DNA from 2 places in the Williamsia phyllosphaerae genome. Region 1 is predicted to be linked to the other one. Evidence: riboswitches for the same ligand, from Rfam matches in the RefSeq annotation. Region 1 holds a riboswitch; the other holds the start of a gene.

Region 1 (6,651 bases):
TGACCGCCGTACCCAGCTCGATCCGACTGGTCTTCATCGCCGCAGCGGCCATCACCGCCACCGGGGAGGAGATCCCGAACTGCAGGTGCCGGTCACGCAGCCACACGCTGTCGAAACCGAGGTCCTCGGCCCGTTGGATCACTTCGATGGTCTCGAGATGCCCCTCGCGCGGCGACGCCTCGTCGAACCGTCCGATGGTCAGGAAGCCGAGCTTGGTCAGCGGCTCACCTCTACGCGGCATGGTTGATCCTCTCTGTCGTCGTCACCCGATCACTCCCACCGCGAGAAATCGGACGCTCGCGCGATCTGATCCGGGGTGATCGACACACCCGTGTAGCGCTCGAATTGCCGGGCGGCCTGCAAGGCGATCACGTCGGCACCGGTGATCACGGGTTTGCGCGCGGCGCGCGCCTCACGGATCAGGGGTGTCTCGGGCGGGAACGCGACGACGTCGAACACGACGTCGGCGGCACGAACGTGTTCGGTGGAGAACGACAGTTCGTCGGCTTCGGGGCCGTTCATACCCACGGGCGTGACGTTGACGATCACGCCGGGACCGGGAGCCGGGTCGTCTGCGACCCACCGGTAGCCGTATTTGTCCGCGAGAGCCGAACCGGCGGCCTCGTTGCGGGCCAGCAAGGTGAGGTCGTCGAAGCCGGCGTGCCGGAACGCCGCGACGACGGCTTTGGCCATCCCACCCGATCCGCGGACCAGCACGGGCAGCGCAGTGTCCAGCTCGTGGTCGTCGATGAGGGTCGCGACCGCCTCGAAGTCGGTGTTCGACGCCGTGAGCCGACCGCCGTCGTTGACGATGGTGTTCACCGACTCGATCGCCGCCGCCGACGGCTCGATGTCGTCGACGAGAGCGATAACCTCCTCCTTGAACGGCATCGACACCGAGCAACCGCGGAACCCGAGAGCCCGTACCCCACGGATCGCGCCCTCGATGTCGTCGGTGGCGAACGCCTTGTAGACGAAATCCAGGCCCAGTTCCTCGTAGAGGAAGTTGTGGAATCGGGTCCCGATGTTCGAGGGCCTGCCCGACAGCGAGATGCACACGGTCGTGTCCTTGTTCAGAATCGGCATACGGGCCATCTTTCCTGTGTCGGATCCTTCACGGGTCGGTGAGTCGCTCGAATCGATCACAAAAGTCGCCGAGCCGTTTGACGGATGCTGCGTTCAACGGAACCATCGGTCGATGCGTCCGTACGATCGGACGACCCCATCTGTCCCCGATGCGACCCGAGAAAATGACCTCACCGTTGCCCGAACCCGTTCCCACCAGCGCCGACACCGACACAAGCGCGATCGAGGTGGCACACGGCACACTCGCCGAGCCGTCCCGGTTGCCACACGTGTCACCGGTGGCCGAGGTCCGACGCGTGGGCGCGACCGCCTTCCAGATCGCACGCGGGGTCACCGAGTTCGCGGTCGGCTACCGACCGTCACAGTCCGTGGCGCCCCGCGCGGCGCGTGAGGTGCGCGATGTCTTCGAGCGCCTCGGGCCTACCTACGTGAAGCTCGGACAGCTCATCGCATCGAGCCCCGGTGTCTTCACCCCGACCCTCTCGCGCGAGTTCGAGACCCTCCTCGACCGGGTCGCACCCGCCGCACCCGAGGTGATCGATGCCGTCCTCACCGCCGCACTCGGCGCCTCCCCGTCGACCGTGTTCGCCGACTTCGACCCGGCGCCCATCGCGTCCGCCTCCATCGCGCAGGTCCATACCGCGACGCTGCACACCGGCGAGCGCGTCGTGGTCAAGGTGCAGCGCCCCGGGATCACAACGCGACTGGCCGCCGATGTCGCCATCCTCGAACGGGTCGCCCAGCTCGTCGAGCTCTCGCCGTACGGCCGCATGCTCAGTGCGTCGGACGTCGTCGACGACTTCGCCACCGGTCTGGCCGCGGAGGTCGATTTCCGCAACGAGGCCCAGGCAATGGACGACTTCGTCGCCGGTCTTGCGGGCACACCTCTGGCCGACCGGGTCCGCGTGCCGAAGGTCCATCACGAGTTCACCACCCGCGAGGTGCTCACGATGGAGTACGTCGACGCGCTGCGCATCGACGACGCCCGCGCAATCCGCGCCGCCGGACATGACGGCACCGACATCGTCCGCACGCTGTTGCTGTCGTTTCTGGAGTCCGCGTTCCACGGCGGCACCTTCCACGGAGACCTCCACGCGGGCAACGTCCTCGTCGACGAGAAAGGTCGACTGGTCCTGATCGACTTCGGCATCGTGGGTCGCTTCGATCCGCGCACCCGACGCATCATGCGGCGCCTCGTCGGAGACCTGTTCCTGCGCAACGACTACGAAGCAGCCGGTCGAGCCCTGTTCACCCTCGGCGCGGTGCGCAAACCCGGTGGCACCCGCGAGGGCGCCAAGGACATGCGTCGATTCACCGCTCCCCTCGCCGGCAAGGACCTCGGCGGGATGTCCTACACCGCGCTCGGCAGCCAGCTCGCCGCGCTGGCCAAGGCGTACGACCTCAAGCTCCCCCGAGAGCTCGTGCTGGTCGGCAAGCAGCTGCTCTACGTCGAGAAGTACATGAAACTGCTTGCCCCGCAATGGCGTGCTCTCACCGACAAGGAGCTGTTCATGTTCATGAAGAACATGCTCAACGAGGACACCCCCACACGCTGACGCAACCCACGACGCCGAGCGTGCCCGGTTCGTGATGTAGGTTCACTCCCGACGTCGGCGTGCTCTGGTCGGAAGTTCGATCGGAGCGCCGTAAGAGGGAATCCGGTGACAGTCCGGAACTGCCCCGCAGCGGTGATCGGGAACGACGCGACAACACGCACTGGCCCTGGGCCGGGAAGCAGTCGCTGGTAGGTGGCATCACACGATGCCGTGCCCGAGAGTCCGAAGACCTGCCGCCGTTGGTCGTGTCGACCGACACGACCGCTCATCGACCTCGTGGGACATGGTCGGTGCGGCGCGTGAGTGACTCATGGCTGCCCGCACCCCTTTTCCGCGTTCGACGGAAAGGGCCCGCGGTGCAGACGCAGCGACGCCGCCTTGCCGTCTTCATGGCGCTCGCTCTGTTCGCGCTGGTCGGCGCATCTGTTCTCGGTCTGGTCGTCGGCAGCGTGCACATCGCCCCGTCGGCGACCCTGCGCTACCTGTGGGCCGAGCTGTCCGGCGGCGTCATCACCGGCGCGGACGCCCCGGACTATCGCATCGTGGTCGATTCACGACTCCCCCGGGTGCTCACGTCCATCGTCGTCGGCGCCGGACTGAGCACGGTCGGCGTGATCGTGCAGGCCGTCGTGCGCAACGCCCTGGCCGACCCCTACATCCTCGGGATCTCCTCGGGTGCGTCGGTCGGCGCCACCGCGGTCGTGCTGTTCGGTGCTCTGGGCGGATTGGGGCTCTACGCACTGCCCTCGGCGGCGTTCCTGGGCGCACTGCTCGCCACCGTCATCGTGTTCATGCTGGCCCGGACCTCATCCGGACTCGAACCACTGCGCCTCGTCCTCATGGGCACCGCACTGGGATACGGCTTCTCGGCCGTCACGACCGTCCTGGTGTTCCTCGCGCCGGCCGGTGACGCGGCCCGCAGCGTGATGTTCTGGTTGCTCGGCAGCCTCGCCGCCGCCAGTTGGCATTCGGTCTGGTTGGTCGGCGTGGTCTCCGTCGTGGGCGTGGTGCTCGCTGTCGCCGTGGCCCGCCACCTCGACGCACTGTCGATGGGCGACGATGTGTCGGCGAGCCTCGGCATCGACGCCGGACGGTTCCGTCTCGGACTGTTCGTGGCGTCGGCGATCATCGTCGGCGTGATCGTCTCGGTTTGCGGCGCAATCGGATTCGTCGGGCTGATCATGCCGCACGTCACCCGGTTGCTGGTCGGCGCCGACCACCGGCGGGTCCTGGTGCTCTGCCCGCTGCTCGGAGCGTTGTTCGTCGTGGTCGCCGACATCATCTCGCGCACCCTGGTCCCGCCCTACGAGCTGCCCATCGGCGCGATCACCGCCGCGGTCGGTGTGCCGACGTTCATCCTGCTGATGCGCAGGCGGACCCGGACGGTGTCGCCATGAGCGGTCCCGACTACCGATCCGCAATTGACTACTCCGAAGTATCGGTGCGCCTGGGCGGCACCCAGATCGTGCACGACCTGACGATGTCGGTGGAGACGGGACGCTTCTTCGGTTTCATCGGACCCAACGGCAGCGGCAAGTCGACGGTGCTGCGATGTCTGTACCGGGCGTTGAAGCCAACGAGCGGCGACGTCACGATCAACGGCCGGCGGGTGGGCGCGAGCTCCCTTCGGGAGAACGCTCGTCAGGTCGCCGCGCTGACACAGTCCTCGACGATGTTCCTCGATTTCACCGTCGCCGAGGTCATCCGCACCGGCCGGCTCCCCCACGTGCGCCTGCTGCAGTCGATGTCGACCGAGGACGAGCTGATCTGCGCCCGCGCGGAGGAGGACGCCGGGGCCACCGATCTACGTCACCGGCTGTTCAGCGAGCTGTCCGGCGGTGAGGCGCAGCGTGTCCTCGTGGCGCGGGCGTTCGCGCAACAGACGCCGATCCTGGTGCTCGACGAGCCGACCAACCACCTCGACGTGAAGCATCAGTACGCCGTGATGCGTGCGGCACGCGACCGTGGTGTCACCGTCATCGCGGCCCTGCACGACCTGAACGTCGCCGCCCAGTTCTGTACCGATCTCGCCGTCGTCTTCGACGGTCGGATCGTGCTGCAGGGCACACCGGCCGAGGTGTTGACCGTCGCCGCCATCGAGAAATGGTTCGGGATCGGCGCTCACGTCGTCCCCCATCCGCGCACTTCAGTTCCTCAGATCATCTTCGACGAAGGGTTCCACCCATGAAGACATCCACATTCGGCGGCGTGGTGTGCGCCGTGGCGGCGGCGTTGGTGATCAGCGGCTGCGGTGCCGAGGTCGAGAACGCCTCGCCGTCGTCCGGTGCGGACGCGAAGGTCGAGGTCTCGAATTGCTCGGGGCCGCTGTCGGTGCCGTCGAATCCGAGCCGTGCGCTGACCAACGACACCGGCATCACCGAGATGATGTTCGCTCTCGGCCTGCAGGATCGGATGGTCGGCTACACCACCTACGAGGGCAAGGACCGCGATCTCGCGACGTCGCCGTGGCGCCAGGAGTTCGAGACCACCCGATCGCTCGGCACCGCGTTCACCCGTGAGGTGATCCAGAATGCCGATCCCGATTTCGTGTTCGCCGGATGGAACTACGGGTTCAAGGAGTCCACCGGCGTGACACCCGACTGGATCCGCGCCATCGGCGCGACGCCGTATCAGCTGACCGAGGCATGTCGGCAGCCCGGCACCACCAAGCGCGGCATCAAGCGTCCACTCGACGCGTTGTACGACGACATCGACAACCTGGGAACGATTTTCGGCGTCCGGGACCGTGCCGCCTCCCTCGTCAAGAGCTATCGCGACGAGGTGTCCGCCGCGTCGGCGAAGGCGCCGGCTGCCGATCGCCGCGCCCGCGTCCTGCTCTTCGACAGCGCCGATCCCGCACCCTTCACCGCCGGTCGCAACGCCGCGCCGGACCAGATCATCTCCGAGGCGGGCGGCACCAATGTGTTCGACGATCTCAACGATTCGTGGACGTCGGTCTCGTGGGAGGCGGCCGCCCAGAACGATCCGCAGGTGATCGTCGTCGTCGACTACGGCGCCGGCCCGGCCAACACCGTCCAGGCGAAGATCGCCCAACTACGAGCCCAGCCACTGATGGCCGGCACCACTGCGGTCCGGGAGGGCAACTTCATCTCGTTCCCGTATGCCGCACTGGTCGAGAGCCCGCGCAACCCAGCCACCATCACCGCGTTGGCGAGTTACCTCCGCGGTAAGGGGTACTGACCGGACGGGGTCAATCGACTATCGCGGTTGCCTCGACCTCCACAAGGACATCGGGCTCGAAGAGGATCGACACCCCGATGAGGGAGGCCGGGGGCATGGGCGACGACAGCCCGATCTCGGTAGCCACCTGTTCGACACCGGCCATGAAGTCCCCCATCTTCTCCGGCGTCCAATCGGTGACGTAGAAGGTGAGCCGAACCACATCGGTGAACGAGGCGCCGGCGCCCGTCAATCCGATCGCGGTGTTGCGGAGCGCCTGCGCCACCTGTCCGGCGAGGTCGCCGGGAGCCACCGGAGTTCCGTCCGAGAGGCGTGCAATCTGCCCGGCGACATGCACATGGCGGGTGCCGGTCGCCACCGCCACGTGGTGGTAAGGAACGGGTTGCGTCATCCCGGTGGGACTCAAGAAAGTCACTGACATGTCTGGTCTCCTCAATTCCTCGAAGTAGGTATGTTCTTGATACCTAGTAGACGCAGGACACTTCAACGAGACCAGGTTTCATGCCGGATACCACCGACCGCAACGAACTCGCGATCAGCGCTCCTCACCGCGAGCTGCTCGATCACGTACTCGACAAATGGTCGCTTCACGTCCTCAACGAGCTCTGCGAACGACCGTGCCGGTTCAACGAGCTGCGTCGGGCCATCCCCGATGTCACGCAGAAGTCCCTGACCGGCACACTGCGGCGCCTCGAGAGAAACGGAATCGTCGAGCGAGTGGTGATCAGCTCGCGTCCCGTCGCCGTGGAGTACCGGATCACACCCTTGGGCAAGACCCTTCGACATCCGGTCGACGTCCTCCTCGAAT
Region 2 (6,651 bases), on a different contig from region 1:
CAGAACTCCGCGAGCAGGTGGGAATCGTGGGTGTCGATGGCGATCGACTCGATGCGGCTTGTCATGCGAATGAGGGTAAGTCGAACCCCGATCGGATGGACACGGAACATCCGTGTCCATCCGACGGGCTCAGGCGGTCTACAGCTCCGAGCGCACCATGTGCGCCGCGGTGACGAGATTGCGCAGTGAGGCCTCCACCTCGTCGGTCGAGCGCGTCTTCAGTCCGCAGTCGGGATTGATCCAGAGCCGCTGCGCCGGAACCGCATCCAGCGCGGCCTTCAGCGATGCCACGATCTCGCCGACCTCCGGGACGCGCGGTGAGTGGATGTCGTAGACACCCGGTCCGACACCGTTCGCGTAGCCGATGGCGTTCAGATCGTCGAGCACCTCCATGTGCGACCGCGCGGCCTCGATGGACGTCACATCGGCGTCCAGGTCGGAGATCGCGCCGATGACGGTGCCGAACTCGGAGTAGCAGAGGTGGGTGTGGATCTGCGTCGAATCGCGTACGCCGGATGTCGACAGCCGGAAGGCGTCGACAGCCCACGTGAGGTACGCCGCCTGGTCCTCGGACCGTAGCGGCAACAGCTCACGCAACGCCGGCTCGTCGACCTGGATGATGCCGATGCCTGCGGCCTCTAGGTCGACGGTCTCGGCGCGGATCGCGACCGCGATCTGATTGGCGCTGTCCGCCAACGGCTGATCGTCGCGGACGAACGACCACGCCAGGATGGTCACCGGTCCGGTCAGCATGCCCTTGACCGGACGATCGGTGAGCGACTGCGCGTAGTCGATCCAAGCCACTGTCATCGCGTGCGGCCTGCGGACGTCGCCGTAGAGGATCGGCGGACGCACGCAGCGCGTCCCGTAGGACTGCACCCACCCGTTCTCGGTGGCGAAGAACCCGTCGAGCTGCTCGGCGAAGTACTGGACCATGTCGTTGCGTTCGGGCTCGCCGTGCACGAGGACGTCGAGTCCCAGGTCCTCCTGCAACGCGATCACGCTCGCGACCTCGTCGCGCATCCGCTGCTCGTACTCGGCGACGCCGATCTCGTTCTTGCGCAGCGCCGCTCGCGCGAGCCGGATCGCCGACGTCTGCGGGTAGGACCCGATGGTGGTCGTGGGCACCTCGGGCAGGTTCAACCGCTCGTTCTGCGCCGTCCGACGGTCGGCCGACGGCCCACGGGCGATCCCTGCGCGCAATGCCTCCGCCACCTGCTCACGGACGCGGTCGTCGTGCACGCGGGGATCCGACCGCCGCGCGGCCAACGCCTGCGAGCAGTCATCCAGTGTCGTGCTGACCGATTCGCGTCCGTCGCGCAGCGCGGTGGCCAGGGTGACCACCTCGGCGACCTTCTCCTCTCCGAACGCGAGCCAACTCCGCAGAGTGTCGTCGAGCTCGGTCTCCGGGTCGAGGCTGTACGGGACATGCAGCGTCGAGCAGGAGGTCGACACCGCCACCGACGCAGCCGAACCCAACAGGGTGGCCAGCGTCGCCAACGACGCCGACAGGTCGTTGCGCCAGATGTTGCGGCCGTTGACGACGCCGGCGACGAGGAGCTTCGACGTCAACGTCGGCACCGTGGCGACCGCGTCGGCGGTGCCGCGGACCAGGTCGAGCGCGATGCCCTCGACGTCGGTGGCCGCCAGTGCGGGCAGTGCGTCGCGCAGGTCGCCGAAGTAGCTCGCGACGAGGATCGCCGGGCGGTCGGTCGCGCTGCCGAGTTCGCCATAGACGCGTGACGCGAGTCCGGCCGGGTCGTCGTGCAGGTCGGTGACCAGGGCGGGCTCGTCGATCTGCACCCACTCGGCGCCCGCAGATCGCAGTGTCGACAGCAGCTCGCGGTACAGCGGGATCACTTCGTCGAGCCGGCCAATCGGGGCGCCACCGTCGTCGACCGCCTTGCTCAGCAGCAGGAACGTGATCGGTCCGATGATGACCGGCCGGGCCGGGATGCCCAGCGAGAGAGCCTCGTCGAGCTCACCGAGCACCTTGCCCGGGTTCAGCGAGAACTCGGTGGACGCGGAGATCTCCGGGACGAGGTAGTGGTAGTTCGTGTCGAACCACTTCGTCATCTCCAGCGGTGCGATCCGTCCGGTTCCCCGGGCGGCCGCGAAGTAGCGATCCAGGTCGTCGGCGATCCCGGCGACCCGGGGTGGCAGTGCGCCGAGCAGGACGGCCGTGTCGAGCATCTGGTCGTAGAACGAGAAGGTGTTCACCGGGACCGAGTCCAGTCCGGCGGTATGCAACTTCTGCAGACCGTCGCGTCGGAGGTCGGTGGCCAGTGCGTGCAGCTGGGTCTGGTCGGTGCGTCCCGCCCAGTACGACTCGATCGCACGTTTGAGCTGCCTCTTCGGCCCGATTCGTGCGGAGCCCAGAGTTGTTGCGGTGAAAGGTGTACCAGTCATGTACGTGCAGATCCTTCGGTGCGTGCGGATGGACATCACCAAAGAACGTGGTACCGACGAGCCGGTCGCGTACCGATGGCACGCGACGATCCGACCCCGTGAGAGGGCACGGCACGACTCTTGCGGTCACACGCCCAGTCCACGAGGCGATGATCCGCCGGGTGCGGCGCACCCGGCACAGTTGGCAGGTCTTCGGACTCGTGGGCACAGAACTCTGGCCTAGTGGCCGACGCTTCCCAGCGGCTCCGCTCACGCGGACCCACCAGTGCTCATGTCGGCGGTCGTTCCCACTCACCGCTGCGGGACAGTCCCGGATTCTCACCGGGTTCCCTCTCGCCCGGTCATCGCCTTGGCGATGACCGCGCTCGATGCCGCACGACGGACTCAGGGGCTCCTGGGCGTCACTCGTACGGCAGACCAGCTGCGATCGCGACAGTACGCCCATCGGACCACCGATAGCATCCAGGCATGCCTTTCCATCACTTTCTCGAGCGTCACGACCACGACGCCGCCGTCGCGTTGGGAAAGTCCGTCCGAGACGTCCTGCCCCGCTCGGCGCTGGCCGATGTGCCCGCCTACGACCGTGACCTGGTGTCACTCGTCCGGGCGCAACATGCGGGCCGGATCCCCGAGCTCATCCCGCTGCGGATCGCGCGGATGAGTGAGTCGCCGTTCGCGTTCTACCGTGCGACGGCCGACATCATGGCCGGCGACCTCGCCGCCTCGCCGGTCACCGGTGTGGACGTGGTCATCAGCGGTGATGCGCACCTGGGCAACTTCGGTTTCTACGCGAGTCCAGAGCGTCGGATCCTGTTCGACCTGAACGACTTCGACGAGTCCGGGGTCGGACCGTGGGAATGGGACCTGAAACGCCTCGCCGTCAGCGCGGTGCTGTGCGCCCGGGCCGACGGTGCCGATCGCGACGACCAACGCGAACTGGCCGAGGAGGTCGTCGAGGGATACCGATCGGCGATCCGCAGCGCGGCCTCGGAGTCGGTGATCGATCGGTACTACACCTCGGTCGACGCCGAGGAACTCGCCGACACAGCGGGCGGATCGGTCGCCGATGTCATCGAGGAGGCACTGGTCAAGGCGCGCAGGCGAACTGCTGCGTCGATAGTCGACAAGATCACCGAGGTCGGTGCCGACGGGCGTCGGCGCATCACCCCGGATCCCCCGATCGTCGTACCGCTCTCGGCGCAGGATCCGAGCCGGGTGGAACTCGCCGGGCAGCGCGTCGACGAGATCTTCACGCACTACCTCGCCTCGGTGCGCACCGATGTCGCGCTGTTGCTGTCGCAGTTCGAGATCGTCGACGTCGCACGGCGGGTCGTCGGCGTCGGATCCATCGGCAACATCGCGCTGATCGTGCTGTTGGAGGGTCCGTCGAGGGAGCCGATGGTGTTGCAGCTCAAGCAGGCCGCGCCGTCGGTCCTGGAGACCAGTGGTGGCCGGACCGATGTGATCCCCGAGACCGAGCACACCCCGGCCTTCGCCCGCGACGCCGTCCGAGTGGTGGCGAGTGCACATGTGCTGCAGGCGAACTCCGATCCGTTCCTCGGGTGGACGGCGACGTCGGAGGGCGCGTTCTACTGGCGACAGTTCCGCGACATGAAGGGGTCGATCGACGCCACCGACCTCAGCGCACGGGAACTACGGCGCTACGGGCGTCTGTGCGCTCGGCTCCTGGCGCGGTCGCACAGCCAGAGTCCGGCGTTCGGTCAGATCGCGGGCTATCTCGGCAAGAAGAACAGCGTGGATCGGGCCGTCGCCCGCTGGTCCATCGGTTACGCCGATCAGGTCGACCGCGATTACGCGGACTTCCTCGCAGCGGCCGCGTCGGGCGCGATCTGACCCGGGTGCGGTCATCGTTGACCGTCGATTGCGCCGCGGATAGCCTCCACGGATGACGCAGGCGACCCCCGATCCCGTGCGGCGGACGCAGCGGGAGCGTCGCGCCGACAGCCGCACCCTCATCCTTGACGCGGCGGTCGAGTCGCTGGTCCGCAACGGGTACGCCGACACGACCACCGTCACGATCCAGGCGCTCGCCGGGGTGTCCCGGGGGAGGTTGCTGCATCACTTTCCCTCTCGTGACGCACTTCTCGTGGCCGCTGCCGAACATCTGGCCATCGAGCGCATCGATGAGATGGAACAGTGGTTCATCGAAGAACGAACGATCGGCGATCGCATCGACGTCGCCGTGGACTCCCTGTGGCGGACCTTTCGTCAGCCCTACTTCTGGGCGGCGATGGAGCTGTGGTCGGCGGCGAGGACGAATGACGACCTGCGGGGCGAACTCGACAGATCCGAGCATCGACTCGGTCGTGCGATCCAGGTCGTCGTCGCCACCATGTTCGGTCCCCGGCACAGCAGCCATCCCGCCTTCGGTGACGTGCGAGAGCTGCTCTTCACCAGCATGCGAGGCGTCGCCCTGACCTACGCGATCGAGCGGCGGGATCCGGACGGTGATCCCCACCTCGTGCTCTGGCGGCAGACAGCGCACCGTCTGCTCGACGACTGATCCTCGACCTCTGGCAGGAGTTCTGGTTCACTTACGGTCAACCGTGACTGTAAGTGAGTCCGCCCACCCCTCCTCGAAGGAGAACGTCCATGACAGCGACCACAGCCGCCGAGGTCCGTAGGCGGGTCCCGCGCACGCAGGACACCATGACCCACGACGTGTGGCTCCCCGATGAGATCGTCGACCTGCGAGCCGAGGCGCGGGCCGCCGTCGAGAAGCGACTCGTCCCGTTCGCCCGCGAGATCGGCGAACGCGAGGAGTCGGTGGACAGTTTTCCGTGGGAGGCCTTCCGAGGCCTCGCCGACGAGGGGTTGTTCGCGGTGCCGTTCGACTCCGAACACGGACGGGGTCTGGACCACCCGATCCTCGGGACCTGCACCGTCACCGAGGAGATCGCCTATCACTCGTCGTCGATGGCCGGTGTCTATGACGGGCAGTGCATCCTCGTCCCCCAGACGCTGTCCTTCGCGTCCGAGGAGCTGCGGGCACGACTGATACCCGAGTTGATCAGCGGCGCGACGGCGTTCTCGTTCGCCACCACCGAACCGGACACGAGTTCCGATCTCACCGCCGAACGGATGTGCACGGTGGCCGAGGAGACCGCGGACGGGTTCGTCGTGAACGGGCGGAAGCGGTGGATCACCAACAGCGTCGTCGCCGGCTGGGTCTCGGTGCTGGTGCGTGCGGGATCCGGGAGCAATCGGGCCACCATGCTGCTGGTGGATCTGTCGTCACCGGGTATCCGCATCGGCACCCCCGACCTCAAGATGGGGCACCGCGGTCAGATCACCGCCGACATCGTGTTCACCGACGTGCTCGTTCCCCGCGCCAATCTGCTCGGCGCAGCGGGCGACGGACTGGGAGTCGCGTTGTCGGCTCTGGTCCGCGGTCGGATCGGTGTCGGGGCAGCCGGCGTCGGGGTGGCCCAGGCGGCGTTGGATCTCGCCGTCGATCGGCTACGCACCCGACACGTCTTCGGTGCCCCGCTGGGGGCGATGCAGCACTGGCAGTTCACCATGGCGCAGCGCGCGACCGAGATCGAGTGCGCCAGAACGCTGTATCAGAAGGCGGCCACCCTGCTCGACCGTGGGGATCGCAGCGCGGAGCCCGAAGCGGCGATGGCCAAGGCCTACGGGACGAGGCTGGCCAACGACATCGTCCGTGAGGCCATCCAGATCCACGGTGCACTGGGCTTCGCGCGACAGGTCTCGGAGAGCGGGGAGTCGGTCCGGCTCGAGGAGATGTATCGCGACGCGAAGATCCTCGAGATCTTCGAGGGCGCGAACGAACTCCAGCAGTGGATCGTCGCCCGCCGACTGATCGGCCGCGACGTCACCGGCTGACCGCACCCGTGGGAGATCAGACCACGACGGATCGGAAATGCGTGATCATCCGCCAGCCGTCGAGGGTGTGGAAGGCCAGTCCCGCGGGCTGCGACGTGTTGACGATGTCGTCGCCCTCGCACGGCAGGTTCAGTGTCGACGACACCCCCGGCGCGATACACAGTGGGCGCCCGGCGAAGCTGGTGACGGCGCCGGTGTGCGCATGCCCGCAGAGGAATCCGACGATGTTGGGATGCTTGCCGGCGACCGCCGCGAGCCGCTCCTCGCCGCGTTGGCGGATGTTGTCCATGAACGGCATCAGCAGCATCACGGGCGGATGGTGGAAGCAGACGAACACCGGGATCTGCGGCCCCACGGCGGTGATCTGCTCGTCCA

The links. Region 1 has a riboswitch for cobalamin ahead of IEV93_RS22235 (FecCD family ABC transporter permease). Riboswitches for the same ligand answer to the same signal wherever they lie in the genome.
Region 2: linked by a shared signal. The riboswitch ahead of metE (5-methyltetrahydropteroyltriglutamate--homocysteine S-methyltransferase) and the one ahead of IEV93_RS22235 (FecCD family ABC transporter permease) in region 1 are both predicted to bind cobalamin.

What each region holds. Positions count from the first base shown of each region.
Region 1 is NZ_BMCS01000003.1:785,274-791,924, forward strand. It holds gene IEV93_RS22220 (LLM class flavin-dependent oxidoreductase) at 1-241, opposite strand, end outside; gene IEV93_RS22225 (shikimate 5-dehydrogenase) at 271-1,086, opposite strand; gene IEV93_RS22230 (ABC1 kinase family protein) at 1,251-2,642, shown strand; cobalamin riboswitch at 2,681-2,894, shown strand; gene IEV93_RS22235 (FecCD family ABC transporter permease) at 3,032-4,039, shown strand; gene IEV93_RS22240 (ABC transporter ATP-binding protein) at 4,036-4,830, shown strand; gene IEV93_RS22245 (ABC transporter substrate-binding protein) at 4,827-5,843, shown strand; gene IEV93_RS22250 (RidA family protein) at 5,854-6,264, opposite strand; gene IEV93_RS22255 (winged helix-turn-helix transcriptional regulator) at 6,345-6,651, shown strand, end outside.
Region 2 is NZ_BMCS01000001.1:1,373,841-1,380,491, forward strand. It holds gene IEV93_RS06410 (VOC family protein) at 1-65, opposite strand, end outside; gene metE (5-methyltetrahydropteroyltriglutamate--homocysteine S-methyltransferase) at 139-2,409, opposite strand; cobalamin riboswitch at 2,593-2,770, opposite strand; gene IEV93_RS06420 (DUF2252 domain-containing protein) at 2,878-4,263, shown strand; gene IEV93_RS06425 (TetR/AcrR family transcriptional regulator) at 4,316-4,933, shown strand; gene IEV93_RS06430 (acyl-CoA dehydrogenase family protein) at 5,023-6,276, shown strand; gene IEV93_RS06435 (metallophosphoesterase) at 6,293-6,651, opposite strand, start outside.